One region of the Rossellomorea sp. H136 genome, then DNA from elsewhere that is predicted to be linked to it. Evidence: a T-box and tRNA genes for the amino acid it is inferred to sense, from the RefSeq annotation. Region 1 holds a T-box; the other holds one or more tRNA genes.
What was found. A T-box is a leader RNA that pairs with one kind of tRNA and senses whether it is charged. The one in region 1 lies ahead of metG (methionine--tRNA ligase), so its partner is inferred to be a tRNA-Met.
Positions count from the first base shown of each region.

Region 2: it encodes a tRNA-Met, which carries the amino acid that the T-box ahead of metG (methionine--tRNA ligase) is inferred to sense. The anticodon was not compared.

Region 1 covers NZ_CM166371.1:2,834,675-2,844,763, reverse strand. The annotation lists gene ACYH0O_RS14400 (S66 family peptidase) at 1-142, shown strand, start outside; gene ACYH0O_RS14395 (peptidase U61) at 148-309, shown strand; gene ACYH0O_RS14390 (VOC family protein) at 325-690, shown strand; gene ACYH0O_RS14385 (class I SAM-dependent methyltransferase) at 775-1,371, opposite strand; T-box leader at 1,508-1,772, shown strand; partial or broken gene metG (methionine--tRNA ligase) at 1,833-3,466, shown strand; gene ACYH0O_RS14375 (metallophosphoesterase family protein) at 3,485-3,973, shown strand; gene ACYH0O_RS14370 (GNAT family N-acetyltransferase) at 4,027-4,848, opposite strand; gene ACYH0O_RS14365 (IS110 family RNA-guided transposase) at 5,184-6,464, shown strand; gene ACYH0O_RS14360 (DUF3900 domain-containing protein) at 7,539-8,600, opposite strand; gene ACYH0O_RS14355 (cation diffusion facilitator family transporter) at 8,759-9,739, shown strand; gene ACYH0O_RS14350 (NUDIX hydrolase) at 9,993-10,089, shown strand, end outside.
Region 2 covers NZ_CM166371.1:1,462,818-1,472,906, forward strand. The annotation lists rRNA gene ACYH0O_RS07325 (23S ribosomal RNA) at 1-1,261, shown strand, start outside; rRNA gene rrf (5S ribosomal RNA) at 1,435-1,551, shown strand; tRNA gene ACYH0O_RS07335 (tRNA-Asn) at 1,559-1,633, shown strand; tRNA gene ACYH0O_RS07340 (tRNA-Ser) at 1,640-1,731, shown strand; tRNA gene ACYH0O_RS07345 (tRNA-Glu) at 1,751-1,825, shown strand; tRNA gene ACYH0O_RS07350 (tRNA-Val) at 1,868-1,943, shown strand; tRNA gene ACYH0O_RS07355 (tRNA-Met) at 2,019-2,092, shown strand; tRNA gene ACYH0O_RS07360 (tRNA-Asp) at 2,172-2,248, shown strand; tRNA gene ACYH0O_RS07365 (tRNA-Phe) at 2,266-2,341, shown strand; tRNA gene ACYH0O_RS07370 (tRNA-Thr) at 2,360-2,435, shown strand; tRNA gene ACYH0O_RS07375 (tRNA-Tyr) at 2,455-2,538, shown strand; tRNA gene ACYH0O_RS07380 (tRNA-Trp) at 2,653-2,726, shown strand; tRNA gene ACYH0O_RS07385 (tRNA-His) at 2,738-2,813, shown strand; tRNA gene ACYH0O_RS07390 (tRNA-Gln) at 2,853-2,924, shown strand; tRNA gene ACYH0O_RS07395 (tRNA-Gly) at 2,929-3,003, shown strand; tRNA gene ACYH0O_RS07400 (tRNA-Cys) at 3,011-3,084, shown strand; tRNA gene ACYH0O_RS07405 (tRNA-Leu) at 3,093-3,176, shown strand; tRNA gene ACYH0O_RS07410 (tRNA-Gly) at 3,180-3,253, shown strand; gene ACYH0O_RS07415 (carbohydrate ABC transporter permease) at 3,942-4,883, shown strand; gene ACYH0O_RS07420 (carbohydrate ABC transporter permease) at 4,883-5,710, shown strand; gene ACYH0O_RS07425 (ABC transporter substrate-binding protein) at 5,793-7,070, shown strand; gene ACYH0O_RS07430 (sensor histidine kinase) at 7,213-9,024, shown strand; gene ACYH0O_RS07435 (response regulator transcription factor) at 9,005-10,089, shown strand, end outside.

The sequences.
Region 1 (10,089 bases):
TATTGAAGATGATCCAGAGGAAACCCCGTCGTCAATTGATCGATACTTAACTCAACTCAGGCACATGGGTGTATATTCTAAAATTAATGGGCTTATCGTTGGACGCTTTCATGATCAGTCAGGCTTAAAGAAAATCAACTAGCCGGCATTTTATCCCGTGTCACAGAGGGGTATGAAATCCCCGTCGTTACGGACCTGGATTTTGGTCATACTGACCCTATGTTTATCCTTCCAAACGGAATCCGAGCCCGGCTTGAAGTTCACGAAAATCAAATTGATTTCCACCTAGTGGAAAAGCCGGCTACATAATAAGGAGGAGTTCACATGATTCAAAGAAAAATGAATACAGTGTTTATTCCCGTGGTTAATTTAAAGGATTCTGTGGATTGGTACGGAAAAGTACTGGGTTTTGAAATCGATCCCGTGCAGTATAATGAGATTGAGGAGCTTCCCGTTTACACTTTCCAGATGGGTGAAACATCACTAACTCTAGAAGAGGAAAAAGGATTCACTCCTCCTGCTTCTAATGTTCCAATCTGTAATTTCCAAACCACTCAAATAGAAAAAGTAAGAGAAGACTTTCACGAAAAGAAAGTCACAATTGAATCCAAAATCATCACGTTTCCCAATTTTTCATATTTTAACTTTAGGGATGTCAACGGGAATTTATTAATGATTTGTACCGGATAAAGTCGTTTAAAAACATGTAAATAGTAAAATAGGAAACCTCTTGAAGAAATGATTTTCTTTAAAAGGTTTCCTATTTTTGCAAAATTACTTCACACCCTTCACACTTACCGTTAAAGCGGGTTTAACATTCTCATAAGAAAGAGTGATATCTTTAAAGCCAGCTTCACCCAAAGCTTCAGAAATACTTTCGCAATAGTGTTTCGCACGACTATCCCTTTCTTCACCCCCGCGTGGTTGGACGGTGATGAGAAGGATGCCACCTTTTTTTAGCATATTATATAAATGTGAAAGGGATTTTTTCTGGTCCTTCCATAGGGGATAGTTATTGACGGAAAAAATCCGATCGTACTCAACCTTTTTCAATTCAAATTGACTAATATCATGAACAAATAAGCGAACTCTTCCGTTCTCAATGGCTTTTTCATTCTTATTCTGTGCTGCATTCTTCATTGTCTCAGAAATATCAACCCCATCCACAAGCGATTTAGGAAAACGACTTGAAATGCGATGAATACAATATCCAGGCCCATGGCCTACTTCCAGAATATGATCGCCATCTTTAATGGACAATTGCTTAATGGACCAATTATTTATTTTTCGATTATCGAATTCCATTACTTTTCCGACAAACCAGCCTAGTAATCCATTAGGATGCTTGAATTGCTTTTGTAATGAAAACAACAGGGCATCACCTCTTTTCCTGAAATCAGATCTAATAAAATAGTATCGTCTATTCACTTTTCCACTAATACTCACAAATAAAACCTTTAAAGCGATGTTGCAATTTTTTGAAAAAGTGGCATAATATAAACAAATCTAATTTGCGTTGATGAGAAGAGTACATAGATGAGTCCTTTATCAGAGAGCTTCGGAAGCTGAAAAGAAGCAGGGTAGCTCTTTATGGAAAATGGTCTCGGAGCATTCTATTCGAACCATTTTGGTGTAGGGTAGGACGGGAATGGGCATCCGTTATCCATGTCACGGTATAAGAGCTCTTTTATGCTCCGTACTTGCTGAGATAGACTTGTGTGAGCAAGCTATAAACTAAGGTGGTACCACGAGTTCAACCCCTCGTCCTTAGATGTCGATTGATATCTAAGCGCGAGGGGTTTTTTTATATTGTTCAGGAGGAGGAAAAGGTCATGACTATATTTATTGGCGGCGCTTGGCCATACGCCAATGGTTCGTTACATTTAGGGCACATCGCAGCCCTATTGCCAGGGGACATTATTGCACGATATTACCGTTTAAAAGAGGAAGATGTGCTCTATGTGTCAGGAAGTGACTGTAATGGAACCCCCATTGGTATTCGGGCCAGACAGGAAAGGGCAAGTATTGAAGAGGTCGCGAATCGATATCACCACGAGTTCCTGGAGTGTTTCCACTCTTAGGCTTTAGTTATGATGAGTATACAAGAACTGATCACTCATATCATCATAAAGAAGTTCAAAACATCTTTACCACACTTTATCAACGGGGATGGCTTTATGAAAAAGAAGTGGAGCAAACGTATTGTGAGCATGATCATCAATTTTTGCCGGATCGGTTTGTGGAAGGAGTCTGTCCTGTTTGTGGCTCGAAGGCAAGAGGTGATCAGTGTGATCAATGCTCGACGGTTTTAGATCCAACTGATTTAACTGATAAAACCTGCAAGCTCTGTGGTCATGAACCGGTGCTTAAAACGACAAAGCATTTATATTTCTCCCTTTCTAAATTGCAGGAACCTCTTCAACAATTACTGATGGATAATGGCACCAGATGGAGAGATAATGCCCTTCAGCTCACAAATCGCTATCTAAAGGAGGGCTTGCATGACCGGCCGGTAACAAGGGATTTAGAAAATGGTGTGAAGGTCCCGATTCAAGGTTTTCAAGATAAGAAAATTTATGTATGGATAGAAGCTGTGAGCGGATATTTGAGTGCTTCAAAAAAGTGGGCGAGAGAGCATCAGCGTGAGTGGAAAGACTTTTGGCAGGAGGCAACCACGTGCTATTATGTTCATGGAAAAGATAATATCCCTTTTCATAGTATTATTTGGCCGGCCATTCTAATTGGAATTGGCGAAAAGAATCTACCTGACTATATTGTTTCAAATGAATACTTGACGCTTGAAAAAAGGAAAATTTCAACAAGTGGGAATTGGGCTGTTTGGGTGAAGGATCTTCTCAACGACTATCATCCAGATTCCATTCGGTATTTTCTCACCATTAATGCACCGGAAAAGAGAGATGCAGATTTCTCCTGGAGAGAATTTATTTATAGTCACAACAGTGAACTGCTGGGAGCTCTGGGGAATCTGGTTCAACGCACGTTAAAATTTTATGGGAAAGAATTTGGTCAAAACGTTTCGCTTTCTATTGTACCTAAGGTTGTTAAGGACAAAATAGAAGAAACATTTTATTCGGTTGGCAAATCGATTGAAGAAGGGAACACTCGACAGGGAATTGAAAAAGCTTTCGAATTCATTCGATGGTCGAATAAGCGTTTTGATGAATTGAAACCGTGGAATGTATTAAAAGAGGACAGGGAGGAAGGAAGAAAGATATTAGAAGAATTCCTCTACGTATTATGTAACTTAAGGAATCTCATTCAGCCGTTTTTACCCTTCACTTCCTCAAATCTGGCTGATCAGCTGGGGATGGTCGGGCAATCAGGGTGGGTGCCGATATCTTTGCCGGTGGAGGTCAGCATTGAAGTGACAGCACCATTGTTTAACCGAATAGACCTTGATCAAATTGAGTTAGAACGGAAACAATTGAAGGAGAAAGCACAGTGAAACCTAAAGGAGCATGAGATGAAGATTATAGTAGTGTCCGATACCCACATGCCTAAAAAAAGGAGAGGCCTTCCGGAAATTCTGAAGCATGATCTCAGGAAAAGTGATTTAATCATTCACGCCGGGGACTTTCAAACCCTTGATGTTTATCGAGAGTTTATGGAGTACGGAGAATTGATTGCCGTTGTCGGAAATGTGGATAATTCAGATCTTCAGGCGTTTCTTCCAAAAAAAAGAATCATCAAGAAAAAAGGACTGAAAATCGGTGTGGTGCACGGAGACGGGAAGGCAAAAACAACGGAAAAAAGAGTTCTGGAAGCGTTCGAATCTGATGAGGTAGACTTGATCGTCTTTGGTCACTCACATATCCCATATTCCCGCTATATGAAAGGGAGACTGTTGTTTAATCCCGGATCTCCCACTGATAAACGTAAACTTCCTTACTTCTCGCATGGTGTTTTGACCATTGAAGACACGTGGAAAATAGAACATAAATTTTACCGTTAAAAAAGCACAGGGGTCTAAACCTCTGTGCTTTACTCCTTGATATGGCTTAAATCTTATAAAAAAAACTGGTAGTAATCCTGACTATAGAAGATCTGAAATCCACTTGATTCATAAAGCTTAAGTGCATTCCTGTTCGTAGCAGCTACATCCAGGTAAATATCGCTGGTCCACTCGGATTCCTTCATCACGACTTGAGACAAGGCATTTCTACCGAGGCCTTTTCCCTGATTGGAGGGATGGATAGCGAAGCCGTAAATAAAGCTTCGATTGTCCACTCTTTGAATTCTAATCTTCCCTACGGTGGCTCCTTTATATACAATCATTAAGTTTCCTTCCCCTGATTCAAGTAATCTCTTGGTATAGGATTCAGCATCAGACCTTACAACATGAAAGCATTTTACATCAAGGTCAATGATCGTTTCTATATCCTTTTCAGAGGCATTCCGTAATTGAAGATCAGAGTCGATTAAGGACAACCTTTTTTTATTCCACTTCATTTCATATTCTGTAAAATCATAAGAGGCTTTTATTTTCTCAATAAACTCCTTTCCGGAAGCTGAAGAGCCGGGAGAATTAAGTAAGAGCTTTTGAACAGATCGTGACCTTAGTGACTGGGTGGCTTTCTGGAATAGTTCTTGAAATAGTTGTTGTTTACGGTAATCCGGGTGAATCATCCCACATAATTCATATGTTTCACCAAAGCCGTACAAACCTAAAAATCCAATCAGTTGATCATCTTTGTAAAGAAGAAAATCATCCAGGATGTTTGTGCGGTTTTTAAGCATATCCCAGTTCAGTTTTAAATTTATATCTTCGTGTTTTTCGCAGACAATCTGCAGGTTTTTAATGTCTTGAAGCTGTTTTGAAGTAAGCATATTTCATCTCCAATTATTCAAAATGTAAAGAAAATACTTACTAAATTTTATGAAAATTCCTTCATATAGACAAGAGGTTTTTGAAAAAGGCTCTTTTCGTAAAGTTTGTTGTTTATTGTAGAGGGAGAAAGTAATAGTTGATTTCCGCTACAGGATGCTCGCTTTCCGCGGGGCTGGCGGTGAGCCTCCTCGGCTGCGCCTGCGGGGTCTCACCTGTCCAGCTATTCCCGCAGGAGCTATTCCTGTGAGATAAGAATGTCACTATTGCATAAAAAAAGACCCTCCGTTATGATGCAGGTGCTAACCAATCGCTCATAACTAAGGAGGATCTTCACATGCATGATAATCGAAATCGACGTATTAATCAAATTTCTGAAACGACACTAGTTATTGGCATCGACATCGCCAAGCGCAACCACTATGCGTGCGCCGTAGATGAACGCGGACGTGAACTTAGGAAAAGCTTTGTCATTCGTCAATCGCTTAACGGCTTTGAAACCTTTTACGCGACTCTCATGAAGTTAATGGAGACACATGGTAAGAAAGAGGTCATCATAGGCTTTGAACCTACCGGTCATTACTGGATGAACCTCGCAGCTTTTCTAACGAATCAAGGCATCCCATTCGTCCTTGTTAATCCTCTGCACGTAAAACAATCCAAAGAGTTGGACGATAACCTGCAGAGTAAAAATGATTTAAAGGATGCCCGTGTCATCGCTAAGATGATGCCTCAAGGGTATTATAGTTTGCCAAGGGAAATGACGAAAATCGATTCAGAACTCCGCCGGGGGACGGCCTTTCGAGCCCGTTTAAAAGACCAATCGGCCTCCATTCAAAACCGCATCCGACGCTGGCTCGATCTTTACTTCCCTGAGTTTACCTCCGCAATCAAAGGGCTTGGTAAACAGGCTCAGGCTATCTTGAAATATGCGCCTTTACCGGAAGATCTCTTGATTTTCTCTCCCGAAGAACTGATTGGTTTTCTTCAGGAAAAGGGGATTCGCTATCTGTCGAAAAGGAAAGTAGAACGACTACTCCAAGTAGCGGAGTATTCAATTGGACTTCAAGACAGTCCGGAGATGGCGCGCATGGAAATCAGGATGTTACTTGATCAAATGTCCATGTATGAATCACAGATAAACTCGTTAACTGAAAATCTTATCGCTCTTGCCCGTGAGCTGACTGATTTTGATTACCTTTTGTCCATTCCTGGTATCAGCGAATCGACCGTTTTAGAGCTACTTTCCGAAACCGGTTCATTGAAACGTTATAAAGATCCACGCCAACTATTCAAACTCGCGGGACTTACACTCGTAACCAACTCATCCGGTGAATCAAAAGGCAGAAAAAGAATCTCTAAGCGAGGGAGGAGAAGGCTTCGGTCCCTATTATACAAAGCGATGTTGCCATTACTTCACGCCAATCCGGCCTTTAAGACACTTTATGAGTATTACAGTGAAAACCGAGAGAAGCCGGTAACGAAAAAAGAAGCACTTGTGATTCTTTGTCGCAAACTCCTTCAAATCTGTCACGGTCTTAGCCAGTATGAAACGAAATTTGATGCCGAACGAATGATACAAGATATGCCTTTTCTCGCTCCTTATAAAGCAGCATAAACTACTGATATAAAACGTAGTTCTTCTACAACCCAGACACTGAGAAGCCGGCCCATACACGACTTTCGACGATCTATTGATCAGTCCATGCAGGAGCATACGCCGGCCTCTGCGTTAGGGAAAGACCCAACGAAGGAATGTAGGCACAAGATGCCAGGAGATATGGGAGGGTGAGTCCACCTAATAAGCAGAGATCAAAAGTGCCCATAATGAATTTAAGGGAGATCCTTCCAGTCTCTTAACGCAACGCGTAAGTATATTTCCCTTTATTTTGAACAAATGAAAAATGAAGGGAATAAAACTGGTTAACGTCACGCAAAAAAAATTTTATAAAGAGAATAATACGGTTCAAAGCCCTGACATAATAACTTTTCCCGAGGGAGTCGAGCATCCTTCCGCTCCAATCAACTTTCTGAGCATGAATCCTTAATGGAAAACAATTAAAACAAGAATTTTAGCAAACAATCTCATTTAAGGTAAGTAGAGATTGATTTACCTTTTAAGAAAGAAGAATTTTTTTAGTTACTTTGTTTTCTTGCTTGAAGCTCTGTCAAGAAAATTAGGTTAAAGAAGGTGAGGGGAACTGCGCAGACTCCGGCGGATTTTGGGCGTGCCGAGACCCCGTTCGGCTAAGCTAAGGAGGCTCGGCCGAACGCTAGCTGCAAGCGGAGCAGTTCCCCTAACCATCCAGCACGGTTGACAGAGCCCTCGCAGATTCTACATTAGATAACAACAATCTTTGCGAAAAGAGCCTTAAAAAAGAGGCTGGGACAAAAGTTTTTTATCCTAAGTCAAACCCGAACAAACCTGCTTCTTAGTGTGCAGATTTGTTCGGGTTTATTATTTATTTTCGAATCATTTGATTTTAGCTGTTTCCAGCGGTTGATTGGAGTGCAAGACGAAGACTCCTGCGGGAAAGTAGCTTATGTGAGACCCCGCAGGCTTGCCGAGGAGGCTCACGGGCTACCCGCGGAAAGCGTAGTCTTGCACGGAAATCATTAGCGGTATGAAGAACCTACACTTCTATTGTTCGTCTTTTTATCGTGGTTTTTTAGTTTTGTCCCAGCCTCCATCTCATTCTTTTTCTTGTATTCGCTGGATCACTTCATGCAGCTCATCAGGCTTTAAAAATTCAAGAGGGGAGAAGCCTTTTTCAAACATGACGGACTCGCTTTCGATCATCAGTACATATCGACCGTTTACTTTCGCCAGATGAATGTTGTCACCAAAGTCTGAAAGAAGAGCTTTGACAGAGACATGATCAAGTTTCACCTTAAGTTCGACTTCAGGTGATTGCTCGACGATTTGGGAGGTGGCTTCTACCACTTGTTCAGTTGTGAACCTTTCCTGAAGCTCACGTTTTGGACTTATTGCCCATTCTTCCACCGCTTCTTCAAATTCAACACGTTCATCGCTCTCTTCAGCATAGGTTTCTGAAATATGTTCCTTGACCATCCCGTATACTTGGGATTTCACGATTTCGGGCATTGACTTTTCATATTCCACCCATTTCAAGAAATCTTCAAAGTATCTTGCGTGTGATGCTTGATGGATTTTGATTTCGGCAGAGTCCATCATTCCTTCCTCAGGCATATAGGGGTATTGGATGGATTTCATGTTTTTCGTCGTAATCGCCATTTCGACATTGTGAATCAGAGTCGCTTCATCGGTTATAGTGGCAACCTTAGGTTCGAAATCACATTTCATAATGAACACAAACGGATCATCAAAAAATTTCGTCAGCTTTGCAGTCGCAACGAGGAATGCACCACCGCGGATAGCACTCGCTTCTATGTACATTTGAACAATTTGATCACAGGCTTCGCGAAAGTCCTCTTTGTTTTCGGCATAACGTGTGCGGTGAAATAAATTATAATTTGGATTGGAAGTCAGTTCATGACCCGGTTCCACTACAAATCGTCCAATTTTTGTGGGAGCAGACTCTGACTTTGAATGTCGGTCTACTTTCCGCTTCACAATTTTGGTTAGTTCGCCATCTAAAAAGCTTTTTAATGGGCTTTCTTCATACTCGGTTCCAGTTAAAGTCTGAAAATGCTTATGCCTTTTATCGGCTTCTTCCCCTTTGCCCTCTACCTGTATTAAGTAAAAGGAAAGGTTCTGAATAGTAAAATCCATGTTTTGTTCTCCTGACCTAAATAGATTCGTTTTACATGTAATCATCTATACATTCATTGTTACAGTATAGAAAAGCTGAAAAGGTTCGTCAATTGACTTATGAAAGTTCATTCTGGTGAGATACTACTTGTTAAGAATCTGTATGGGTGGTGTGGAATGTGGGGAATCAATCTTTTTTTTCATTGGTGAAGAAAGGAAACAAGTCATCGTTTTTCGCTATGGTGGGGAACGGGATTCTGGCGATTGCAAAAGGGATAGCCTATTTCATTAGTGGAAGTGGAGCAATGTTTGCATCAGCTATGCATTCATTAGCTGATGCAGTGAATCAAGGTTTTGTATTTATTGGAAGTGTTCTTTCTGAGAAGCAACCAACAGAGAAATTTCCGACAGGATTCGGAAGAGTCATCAATCTTTTTTGTATGGTTGCGGTTATTGTTGTTTCCATTATGGCCTATGAAACCATACGGGAAGGGATTCATTTACTAAAACATCCCGCTTTGGTGAAGGGCATTTGGCTGAATGTATTTGTATTACTACTGAATATCCTTATCGATGGGGCCATTCTCTATAAAGTAATGAAGGAAATCGGACAAGAAGCAAGAGATGAAAGCACAGGTTTAGGAATTTTGTCAGGAGCGTTTAAAAACGTAAAGCGTGCGTCACCACCGACAAGGCTCGTATTTTATGAGGATCTGGTCGCTGTTTCAGGGGCAATCTTAGCCCTGATTGCTGTATTGGTGTCCTACTTCTCTGACTATCAGCTTTTGGATGGAATCGTCACCATTGTTATTGGATTCCTGATGGTAGGAGTGGCCTTCAGGGTCGGGTATGACAACATGGTCGGTCTGATAGGAGTTGCTGCCCCGAAGGAAGTCGAGGACCGTATCGCAAGTGCGATCTTTGAGCACGAAGCAGTAATCGATATCTTCAAATTAAGAATCACTCAGGAAGGACGATACTATCATGTTGAATCGTATCTTGAACTGAAAAGAGGATTACCACTTTCTGAAGCGGATGATATTAAATTCGCTATACAGGATAAATTAATGAGTGACCCGGATATTGCGGACGTAACGTTGGGTATTATCGAGGATGATGGAATTCAGGAATGGAAAGGAAGTAAACCAAAACCACAATAAGAAACAAAGCATCCTGCCGAAAGTTTCAGCAGGATTTTTTTTCGTTTAGGATTAAAAGCGCAATATAGGAATGTCAGACCAGACAGCACAGCTCCCATTGGAAAAAATGGTCTTCTATGATTACTACAGTACGCGATAGATTTATAGATAGGATAGAATGGGAAGGTGGGGAAACGTATAGTTTGGTCTTGCTACTTGTTCATACTATAATAAAGAAAATCATAGAATAGATTATGTGAAAAGGGGGGATAGAATGGATGTGAATGAGATACTGCAGCTATTCAAAGAAAGAACACCGAAAGTACTTGGAAGTGAAACATTTTCTGAATATGCTATTCTACTTCCTTTGA
Region 2 (10,089 bases), 1.4 Mb from region 1:
GGCGAGGAGAGAATCCTAAGGTGAGCGAGAGAACTCTCGTTAAGGAACTCGGCAAAATGACCCCGTAACTTCGGGAGAAGGGGTGCTCTGGTAGGGTGCAAGCCCGAGAGAGCCGCAGTGAATAGGCCCAGGCGACTGTTTAGCAAAAACACAGGTCTCTGCGAAGCCGTAAGGCGAAGTATAGGGGCTGACGCCTGCCCGGTGCTGGAAGGTTAAGAGGAGTGCTTAGCGCAAGCGAAGGTGCGAATCGAAGCCCCAGTAAACGGCGGCCGTAACTATAACGGTCCTAAGGTAGCGAAATTCCTTGTCGGGTAAGTTCCGACCCGCACGAAAGGCGTAACGATCTGGGCACTGTCTCAACGAGAGACTCGGTGAAATTATAGTACCTGTGAAGATGCAGGTTACCCGCGACAGGACGGAAAGACCCCGTGGAGCTTTACTGTAGCCTGATATTGAATTTTGGTACAGCTTGTACAGGATAGGTAGGAGCCTTGGAAGCCGGAGCGCCAGCTTCGGTGGAGGCATCGGTGGGATACTACCCTGGCTGTATTGAAATTCTAACCCGCGCCCCTTATCGGGGTGGGAGACAGTGTCAGGTGGGCAGTTTGACTGGGGCGGTCGCCTCCTAAAGAGTAACGGAGGCGCCCAAAGGTTCCCTCAGAATGGTTGGAAATCATTCGCAGAGTGTAAAGGCACAAGGGAGCTTGACTGCGAGACCTACAAGTCGAGCAGGGACGAAAGTCGGGCTTAGTGATCCGGTGGTTCCGCATGGAAGGGCCATCGCTCAACGGATAAAAGCTACCCCGGGGATAACAGGCTTATCTCCCCCAAGAGTCCACATCGACGGGGAGGTTTGGCACCTCGATGTCGGCTCATCGCATCCTGGGGCTGTAGTCGGTCCCAAGGGTTGGGCTGTTCGCCCATTAAAGCGGTACGCGAGCTGGGTTCAGAACGTCGTGAGACAGTTCGGTCCCTATCCGTCGTGGGCGCAGGAAATTTGAGAGGAGCTGTCCTTAGTACGAGAGGACCGGGATGGACGCACCGCTGGTGTACCAGTTGTCTTGCCAAAGGCATCGCTGGGTAGCTATGTGCGGAAGGGATAAGTGCTGAAAGCATCTAAGCATGAAGCCCCCCTCGAGATGAGATTTCCCATCACGTATGTGAGTAAGATCCCTAGAAGATGACTAGGTAGATAGGTCAGAGATGGAAGCATGGCGACATGTGGAGTTGACTGATACTAATCGATCGAGGACTTAACCACAAAGAGTCATTTATGAAATGAACAACAATGGGTCGGTATTCGGCTTTCTTGACATCAATTCTTTATCTAGTTTTCAGGGAATAAATTTTATACGAAATTATAAAAAAAGCCTTGAAAAAATATATCTACGCGATATAATAGTACTTGTCCTTAAAAAAGAGACAAGAAAACAGTCTGGTGACAATGGCGAAGAGGTCACACCCGTTCCCATGCCGAACACGGAAGTTAAGCTCTTCAGCGCCGATGGTAGTTGGGGGATCTCCCCCTGTGAGAGTAGGACGTCGCCAGGCATATCGTTCCGCAGTAGCTCAGTGGTAGAGCTATCGGCTGTTAACCGATCGGTCGCAAGTTCGAATCTTGCCTGCGGAGCCATCATATGGAGAGCTGTCCGAGTGGCCGAAGGAGCACGATTGGAAATCGTGTAGGCGGTTAATGCTGTCTCAAGGGTTCAAATCCCTTGCTCTCCGCCATAACTTTTCTTCTTATTAAGGCCCATTGGTCAAGCGGTTAAGACACCGCCCTTTCACGGCGGTAACACGGGTTCGAATCCCGTATGGGTCACCAACACTTTTTATTCGAAAGTGAAAACAATACAATTAATATATTGGAGGATTAGCTCAGCTGGGAGAGCATCTGCCTTACAAGCAGAGGGTCGGCGGTTCGATCCCGTCATCCTCCACCATGTTTTTTTACGAAGCTTAAGCGGAGTGAAATAATCTTCCTTAAATTATAAGTTTAACTTAACAAGTTATATCGTCGCGGGGTGGAGCAGTTCGGTAGCTCGTCGGGCTCATAACCCGAAGGTCGCAGGTTCAAATCCTGTCCCCGCAATACCATTTTTGACTTAGGATAGCATTATCCTTGGTGAGTCACGCATGGATAGTTATTTTGACTGTCGTCAAAAAACTTTGGTCCGGTAGTTCAGTTGGTTAGAATGCCTGCCTGTCACGCAGGAGGTCGCGGGTTCGAGTCCCGTCCGGACCGCCATTTTTATTTTACATAGTGGCTCAGTAGCTCAGTTGGTAGAGCAATGGACTGAAAATCCATGTGTCGGCGGTTCGATTCCGTCCTGAGCCACCATTTATCACTATTCTTGATGCCGGTGTAGCTCAACTGGTAGAGCAACTGACTTGTAATCAGTAGGTTGGGGGTTCAAGTCCTCTTGCCGGCACCACCCGAGTGATTTAATATGTGGAGGGGTAGCGAAGTGGCTAAACGCGGCGGACTGTAAATCCGCTCCTTCGGGTTCGGCAGTTCGAATCTGCCCCCCTCCACCAAGATTTTTTGCGGAACCTCATCGAAATAAAATAATCTTCCTTAAACTTTGCAGCGAAGCATTATGCATCAAAGCGAATAGCATGAGGAATCACTGGAAATCAATTATATTTCATAGGGGTATAGTTTAAAGGTAGAACGAAGGTCTCCAAAACCTTTGGTGTGGGTTCGATTCCTACTACCCCTGCCAATTAAATCATGGCGATTGTGGCGAAGTGGTTAACGCACCTGATTGTGGTTCAGGCATTCGTGGGTTCGATTCCCATCAGTCGCCCCATAAAAGTCACATTTTCATTTCCGTGACATATACTATCAGTGGGCTATAGCCAAGCGGTAAGGCATCGCACTTTGACTGCGACATGCGTTGGTTCGAATCCAGCTAGCCCAGTAGTGCGGAAGTAGTTCAGTGGTAGAACACCACCTTGCCAAGGTGGGGGTCGCGGGTTCGAATCCCGTCTTCCGCTCCAATATTAAGGCGGCATAGCCAAGTGGTAAGGCATGGGTCTGCAAAACCCTGATCACCGGTTCAAATCCGGTTGCCGCCTCCAAATGTAATGCCGGTGTGGCGGAATTGGCAGACGCGCACGACTCAAAATCGTGTTCCTCTGGAGTGCCGGTTCGATCCCGGCCACCGGTACCATTCGCGGGTGTAGTTTAGTGGTAAAACCTCAGCCTTCCAAGCTGATGATGAGGGTTCGATTCCCTTCACCCGCTCCAACTTACATACGATAGACTTTCTCATTAGAGGAAGTCTTTTTTTATTGTTTGAAACTGAAAATTTGGAGGTATATGGGGAAGAATATTAAAAAAGAATAGGTTTTGGTGTGGAGCAGTGAGTAACAGCTTTATTTTAGATTAGTAAGGTGTGGTTTGAAAGTTTATAAATATTATAGATATAAGTAGTAGCATTTTGTACAGGAATTGAGTCAAAACATGACTATTTTAAAGTGAAAATGGTTAATTTGACAAAAGAAGCAAATTTCTAATGATGGAAGTGCTAGATTATAGGCTTTTGATAATTTATTATCGAGTTTGGTAGATATATTATCGACTTTACTACATTTATTATCACCATTCCGATTTTATTTTAAATTCACCACATTTATTTTCAAATACACGATTTTATTTTCAAATCCCATCATTCCATCATTCATTCCAACCAGTTCTCACCACTCTAATCCCACCCACTTATCGAATCGTCCCAAGGGTTCCCGCACCAAGATCACCACACCACAATCGATCACGACACACGAACCCCATCCACTTCATTTACCCACACCACAACCAATCCAAAACCATCTAGTCAAAATTTTGCACCTTCTTTGTCAATTGAGTTCCCCTTTTTAAGAAAGCGCTGCCATTATAATGTAAGAAAGCGATTACATAATTAGGGGTGGTGATACGGGTGGAACCAAAGATTCAGACTGGACCAGTAAGCCCAGACGTGCAAATGAAAGCAGTGTCGAAGAAGAAGTTTAAGTATAAGAGCTTGCTGACGTATGCTGCCTTTGTTGGACCGGCACTTTTATTTTTCTTAGTGATTCAGATTCTTCCGTTCTTGATGGGTGTGTATTATTCGTTTACTTCATGGAATGGTGTCAGCTCGGTTGTTGAGTGGGTTGGGTTTGAGAATTATATTAAGATCTTTACGGATGATAAGACGTTCTTTAATTCCTTTATGTTTACGACGAAGTTTATGTTTGCGGCTGTGTTTATTAGTAACTTAATAGGTTTTGGATTTGCGTTACTGTTAAATGCGGCATTGAAAACCCGTAATATTTTACGGACAGTGTTTTTTATTCCGAACGTGATCGGTGGATTGCTACTCGGGTTCATCTGGCAGTTCATTTTTGTTAAAGGGTTTGCATCACTCGGGAATATGACGGATATAGGATTCTTTAAAATGCCTTGGCTTGGTGATGAGACGACGGCATTCTGGGGAATTGTCATCGTGTTTGCGTGGCAGATCAGTGGTTATATGATGGTCATCTATGTTGCGGCATTGCAAGGGGTGGATAATTCACTTTTGGAAGCAGCGAGGATAGATGGAGCATCAAACTGGACGTTGTTGACGAAGATTATCATTCCGTTGATTCTACCGGCATTCACGATTTGTTTCTTCTTGACGATTTCAATGGCCTTTAAGATATTCGATTTGAACATCTCGTTAACAGGTGGGGGACCTTTCAATTCTACACAATCTGTTGCGATCAATATTTACCAAGAGGCGTTCCAAAACAACCGTTACGGCCTGGGAACAGCGAAATCGATACTGTTCTTTGTGGTAGTGGCAGTGTTTACGACTATTCAGGTGATGGTGACGAAGAAGAAGGAGGTTCAGGCGTAATGGGCAATCGCTATACGAAAAGAACGTTTGTATTAGAGATTATCGGTATTGTCATAGGGCTCATTTTTCTTATTCCTTTCTACTTCGTACTCATCAACTCAGTGAAGCCATTTGCAGCGATTTTGATCGATGCGGCGGCGTGGCCAAAGGAATTTGTTTTCTCTAACTATGCGAAAGTGTGGGAGATCATCAACTTCCCCCGTGCATTCTGGAACTCCTTGGTCATCACTGTTTTCAGCAACATTGGATTAGTGATTATCAGCTCCATGGCTGCGTGGAAAATGGTACGAACGCCAGGGAAGTTCAGCAAAATCTTATTTGTCATCTTTGTGTCAGCCATGGTCATTCCGTTCCAGACGGTGATGATTCCTCTTATGAAAGTTGGAGGAACTCTTGGGCTTACGAATAGTATTCCAGGTTTGATCATCATGTACTTCGGATTTGGGGTCCCACTTTCTCTGTTCTTATATCATGGATTTGTAAAAACCGTTCCGATTGAGATTGAAGAATCCGCGATGATTGATGGCTGCAGTCAGTTTGGTGTGTTCTGGAGAATTGTATTCCCATTACTTAAGCCAATAACAGTGACCGTGATCATTCTGAACACCTTATGGATTTGGAATGACTATCTGCTTCCCCTTCTTGTATTACAGGATGCGGAACTGCGTACGATTCCACTCGCAGCAAGCTCGTTCTTCGCTCAGTATACGAAGCAATGGGATATGGGTCTTGCAGCATTGGTGCTAGGCATTACACCGATCATCATTTTCTTCTTATTTTTACAGAAGCATATCATCAAGGGAATTGCTTCAGGGTCAATTAAGTAGATATAAAGTTTCTGTAGAGATGGTCTATCATTGATACAGAAATTTATATAAAATAATTTATATCAGGGAGGTCAATCCATTTATGAAACGTATACTTTTACTTTGTATGTCTTTGGTTTTAGTATTTGGAATTATTGCCGGATGTTCTTCTAAAGACACTACAAGCAAATCAGGTGGAGAGTCTGGATCAGGTGATGATGTAGTAACCCTTAATTTCTTCCAGTTCAAGGTTGAAATTGCCGATCAGCTTCAAGAAATGATTAATGAGTTCGAAGCTGAGCATCCAAACATTAAGATTAAGCTTGAAACAGTTGGTGGAGGTGCCGATTACGGTGCAGCTTTGAAAGCGAAATTTGCTTCTGGTGAAGAACCGGACATTTTCAACAACGGTGGTTTTAAAGAATTAGAGCTTTGGAAAGAGAAGTTAGCGGATCTTTCTGGTGAGCCATGGGTTGAACATGTTCTTCCGATCGGGAAAGTTCCGATGACAGATGAAGACGGCAAGCTTTATGGTATGCCGGTTAACCTTGAAGGCTACGGCTTTGTATATAATAAAGATTTATTTGAAGAAGCGGGGATAACGGAGCCGCCTGCAACGATTGATGAGTTAAAAGACGCTGCGAAGAAGCTGGAAGCGAAGAAAATCACACCTTTCTCAGCGGGTTACGGCGAGTGGTGGGTAATTGGTCAACATTTACTTAACATTCCGTTTGCTCAACAGGAAGATCCGGATGCGTTCATCGCCGGACTTTATGATGGTTCTGAGAAAATTGTAGGAAACGAAAAGTTCAAGCAATTTAAAGAAGTTTTAGATGCTGAGCTTAAGTATGCAAATGATAATCCGTTAACGACGGATTACAATACACAAGTAACGCTATTTGCCTCTGGTGAAACGGCGATGCTGCAACAAGGGAACTGGACTGAGAACATGATCACAGAGATCAATCCTGAAATCAACATGGGCTTCCTTCCGATTTCTATCAGCAATGATGATAGTGCTGATCGCCTTCCTGTAGGTGTACCGAATAACTGGGTATTAAACAAGAACTCCCAGCATCTTGAAGAAGCGAAAACATTCTTGGAGTGGATGGTTTCATCTGAAACTGGTAAGCGTTATATCACGGAAGAATTTGCATTCATCCCGGCATTCGATAACATCGAGCCAAATGGTCTTGGGGACTTAGGTCAGTCTATCCTTGACTACTCTAAAGAAGAGAAGACGATTCCTTGGACTTGGTTCAAATGGCCGGATGGAGCGAATAAGGAATTCGCCGCAACGATCCAGGAATATGCCGCAGGTAAAATTGATTATGATACTGTACTTGAGCGATTCCAGCAAACATGGGATAACTTGAAGTAAATCGATTAATAGAAAGCATGTCTACTTAGGGCATGCTTTCTATTTTATAAGTTTAATAGGAATATTTCGAAAAAACACTTCCAAGAGCGGGGAAAAACACTTTATACTAGTGTATAAGTGAGACCTGGGAGGTCCGTCCCTCATGTTAAAGACCAGCATTCGGAATAAGTTGATTGTGTTGTTGATGATTACGACGATTGTGCCGTTTGGAAGTTCGATTATTATTACATATTTGTATACGAAGGATTCCATAGAGGAGCAGGTGGTGGAGGAGAGCAGCAATCTTCTTTATCAGGGAAAGGTGAATCTGGAGAGCTATATTAATGAGCTCAACGGGTTAACTCTATCACTCTATAATAATCCTGATTTTATCAACTTCATGAGATCACCCAGTCAAGAGAATAATTACTTGACGATCGGCATTGTAAAGAATGTTGTGCAAACGATTCTCTACACGGGTGATACAATTAACGGGGTACGTATTTCCTTCGCAGATGGTGACCGCGTCATCTCTGCAACAAAGCGCTCTACAGTTGTTTTTTCCAATAAGGTAAGGGATTCACAATGGGAGTCCTTCAGAAATGCAGAGCGCAGCCCTTATAACATGTATATTGAACCAACCCATAGTCAGGAAGAAAAGAATATCAACCGGTCGAAGGATATTGTCACGATTCACCGGGCATTCCGAAACGTTCCCGGCGATGAGGTACTTGCGTATATTTCATTGGAGGTTTCGCCTGACAAGATCATTGATTTGAGTAGAAACCTGTATAACGGTAAGTCAGAAGAATTCTACCTTCTTTCTTCCGAAGGGGAAATGATTTATAGCTCGGACCGGGATGTGTCGGACGATGGCAACAACCAGAAGTGGATTAAGAGGATAACGGAATCAAAAGATGTATCAGGGACACTCGAGTGGAAAGAGGACTCTTTCAACGGGGTGATGATGTACGACCAGCTACCTGCTTCGGCTGGAGGTTGGTTGTTAGTGAAAAGGGTCCCTTACGTAAATCTTTATGAAAGCGCATTTAGTGTGGCAAAGATTAATATTTTATTCGGAGTACTTGGATTATCCCTCGTGGTCCTGGCAACTCTCTTTGTATCTTTTAAAATTACATCACCGATAAGGATTCTGCTTCAAAATATCCAGCAGGTTGAAAAAGGGAATATGAAGGTACAGTCTGAATCGTTCGGTTCCGATGAAATTGGGATCCTCGGCTTCAGGTTTCAGCAGATGATCGAGCGGATCAATCATTTGATCAACCGTGAATACAAGCTTGAGCTTGAGAACAAGACGAATCAATTAAAGGTTCTCCAATCTCAAATCAATCCGCATTTTCTCTATAATGCCTTGCAATCCATTGGAACGATTGCTTTGAAGAACAAGGTTCCGCAAATCTACTCCCTGATCACCCACCTTTCCAAAATAATGAGGTACGGGATGAATATGGAGGAGGATGTGGTTCCATTAAGCAAGGAAATCAATTACACGAACGCCTATCTTCTTTTACAAAAAGAACGTTTCGGTGAGAATCTGGATTACAGTGTAGATGTAGAAGATAAGGTAATGGGGACCCCAGTACCGAAGATGATCCTTCAGCCCCTCATTGAAAACTACTTCAAACATGGATTCGATATTCGGGACGGGGTAGGGCGTATATGGTTATCCTGCTTTCAGGATGAGGAAGAATTGGTGATGATTGTCCGTGATAATGGTGTTGGCGTAACGGAAAGCAGACTTAGGGAAATCGGGGACCACTTTAAAGCAGATGCTTGGAATAAAACGGGGGATGAGACCAATATCGGACTGAAGAATGTTTATGCTCGCTTAAAACTCTACTATGACCACCAGGCCACTTTACAGCTTGAAAATCATGATGAGGGAGGCTTTATGGTCACCATGAGGCTGCCGATAAGAATGGAAGGTGAAGCAAATGAAAGCAATCATCATTGACGACGAAAAGCATGTGCGTGAGGGGTTACTTTTATTAGCAGAATGGGACAAGCATGGAATTCACACTATTCTGGAGGCGGAAGATGGAGATCAAGCCATCGAATTGATCACAGAGCACCGTCCGGAAATCATTTTCACTGATATGAGGATGCCGAAGCGGGATGGCATCACCCTATTAAAATGGCTTCATGCGTCTGACCTAAAAAGCAAAACCATTGTTGTAAGCGGGTATGATGATTTCGAGTATATGAGAAACGCGATCTTTTACAAAAGCTTTGATTATATTCTGAAGCCGATTGAACCGGATGTGTTAAATGAAACACTGGATAAAGCGGTAAAAGAGTGGAATGAACAGGCTCAATCAAGAAAATCCCAAGTCGAGGAAAATCGAGTGATGAATGAGGTAAAGCCTCTCTATTGGGATCGGTTATTCTCAAGTCTCTGTGCGAAGGAGAGCATTACCACAGAGATGGTAGAAAAGGTTGAACAGGAGTTTGGGATTGCCATTACAAAGCGTGAAAAGACCGTTGCCCTCATCCCCATCAAACCGATCGTGGAGAAACTCTTTCAAGGAGACCGGGACCTGGCCTTTTTCACCCTTAGCAATATTTGCAATGAATTGCTGCGAAAGCAAAATGATGGAGTTTGCTTCCGGAATGGGAACAAAGAAGAAGAGCTTGTGATTCTCTTCTGGAATGATAAGAATGTGACGTATCTGTTAGAGGAAATCTACTCACTGATCTATCAATATAGCAAACTCTTTACGATCATTGCCCTTGGGCAGCAGTCTAAGAAAATAAACGAAGCGTATGAATCTGCTTTACATGTGTATCTTAAGCATTCCCTGCTTGATCAAAAGAAAATCGTCACCCATAAAGATATGAAACCGAGCCCCCTGCTGCACCTATTGGATCACTCCAATGAATTAAAATGGGCAATCCGTTCAGGAAGCGGCGATCAGGTTCAGTCCCAGTTAGAGAGGATATTTTCACAGATGGAAACGGAGCATGCACTGTCACTTGAGCAGCTCCAGATGTGGGAAAATCAATTCGAGTTATTACGGAA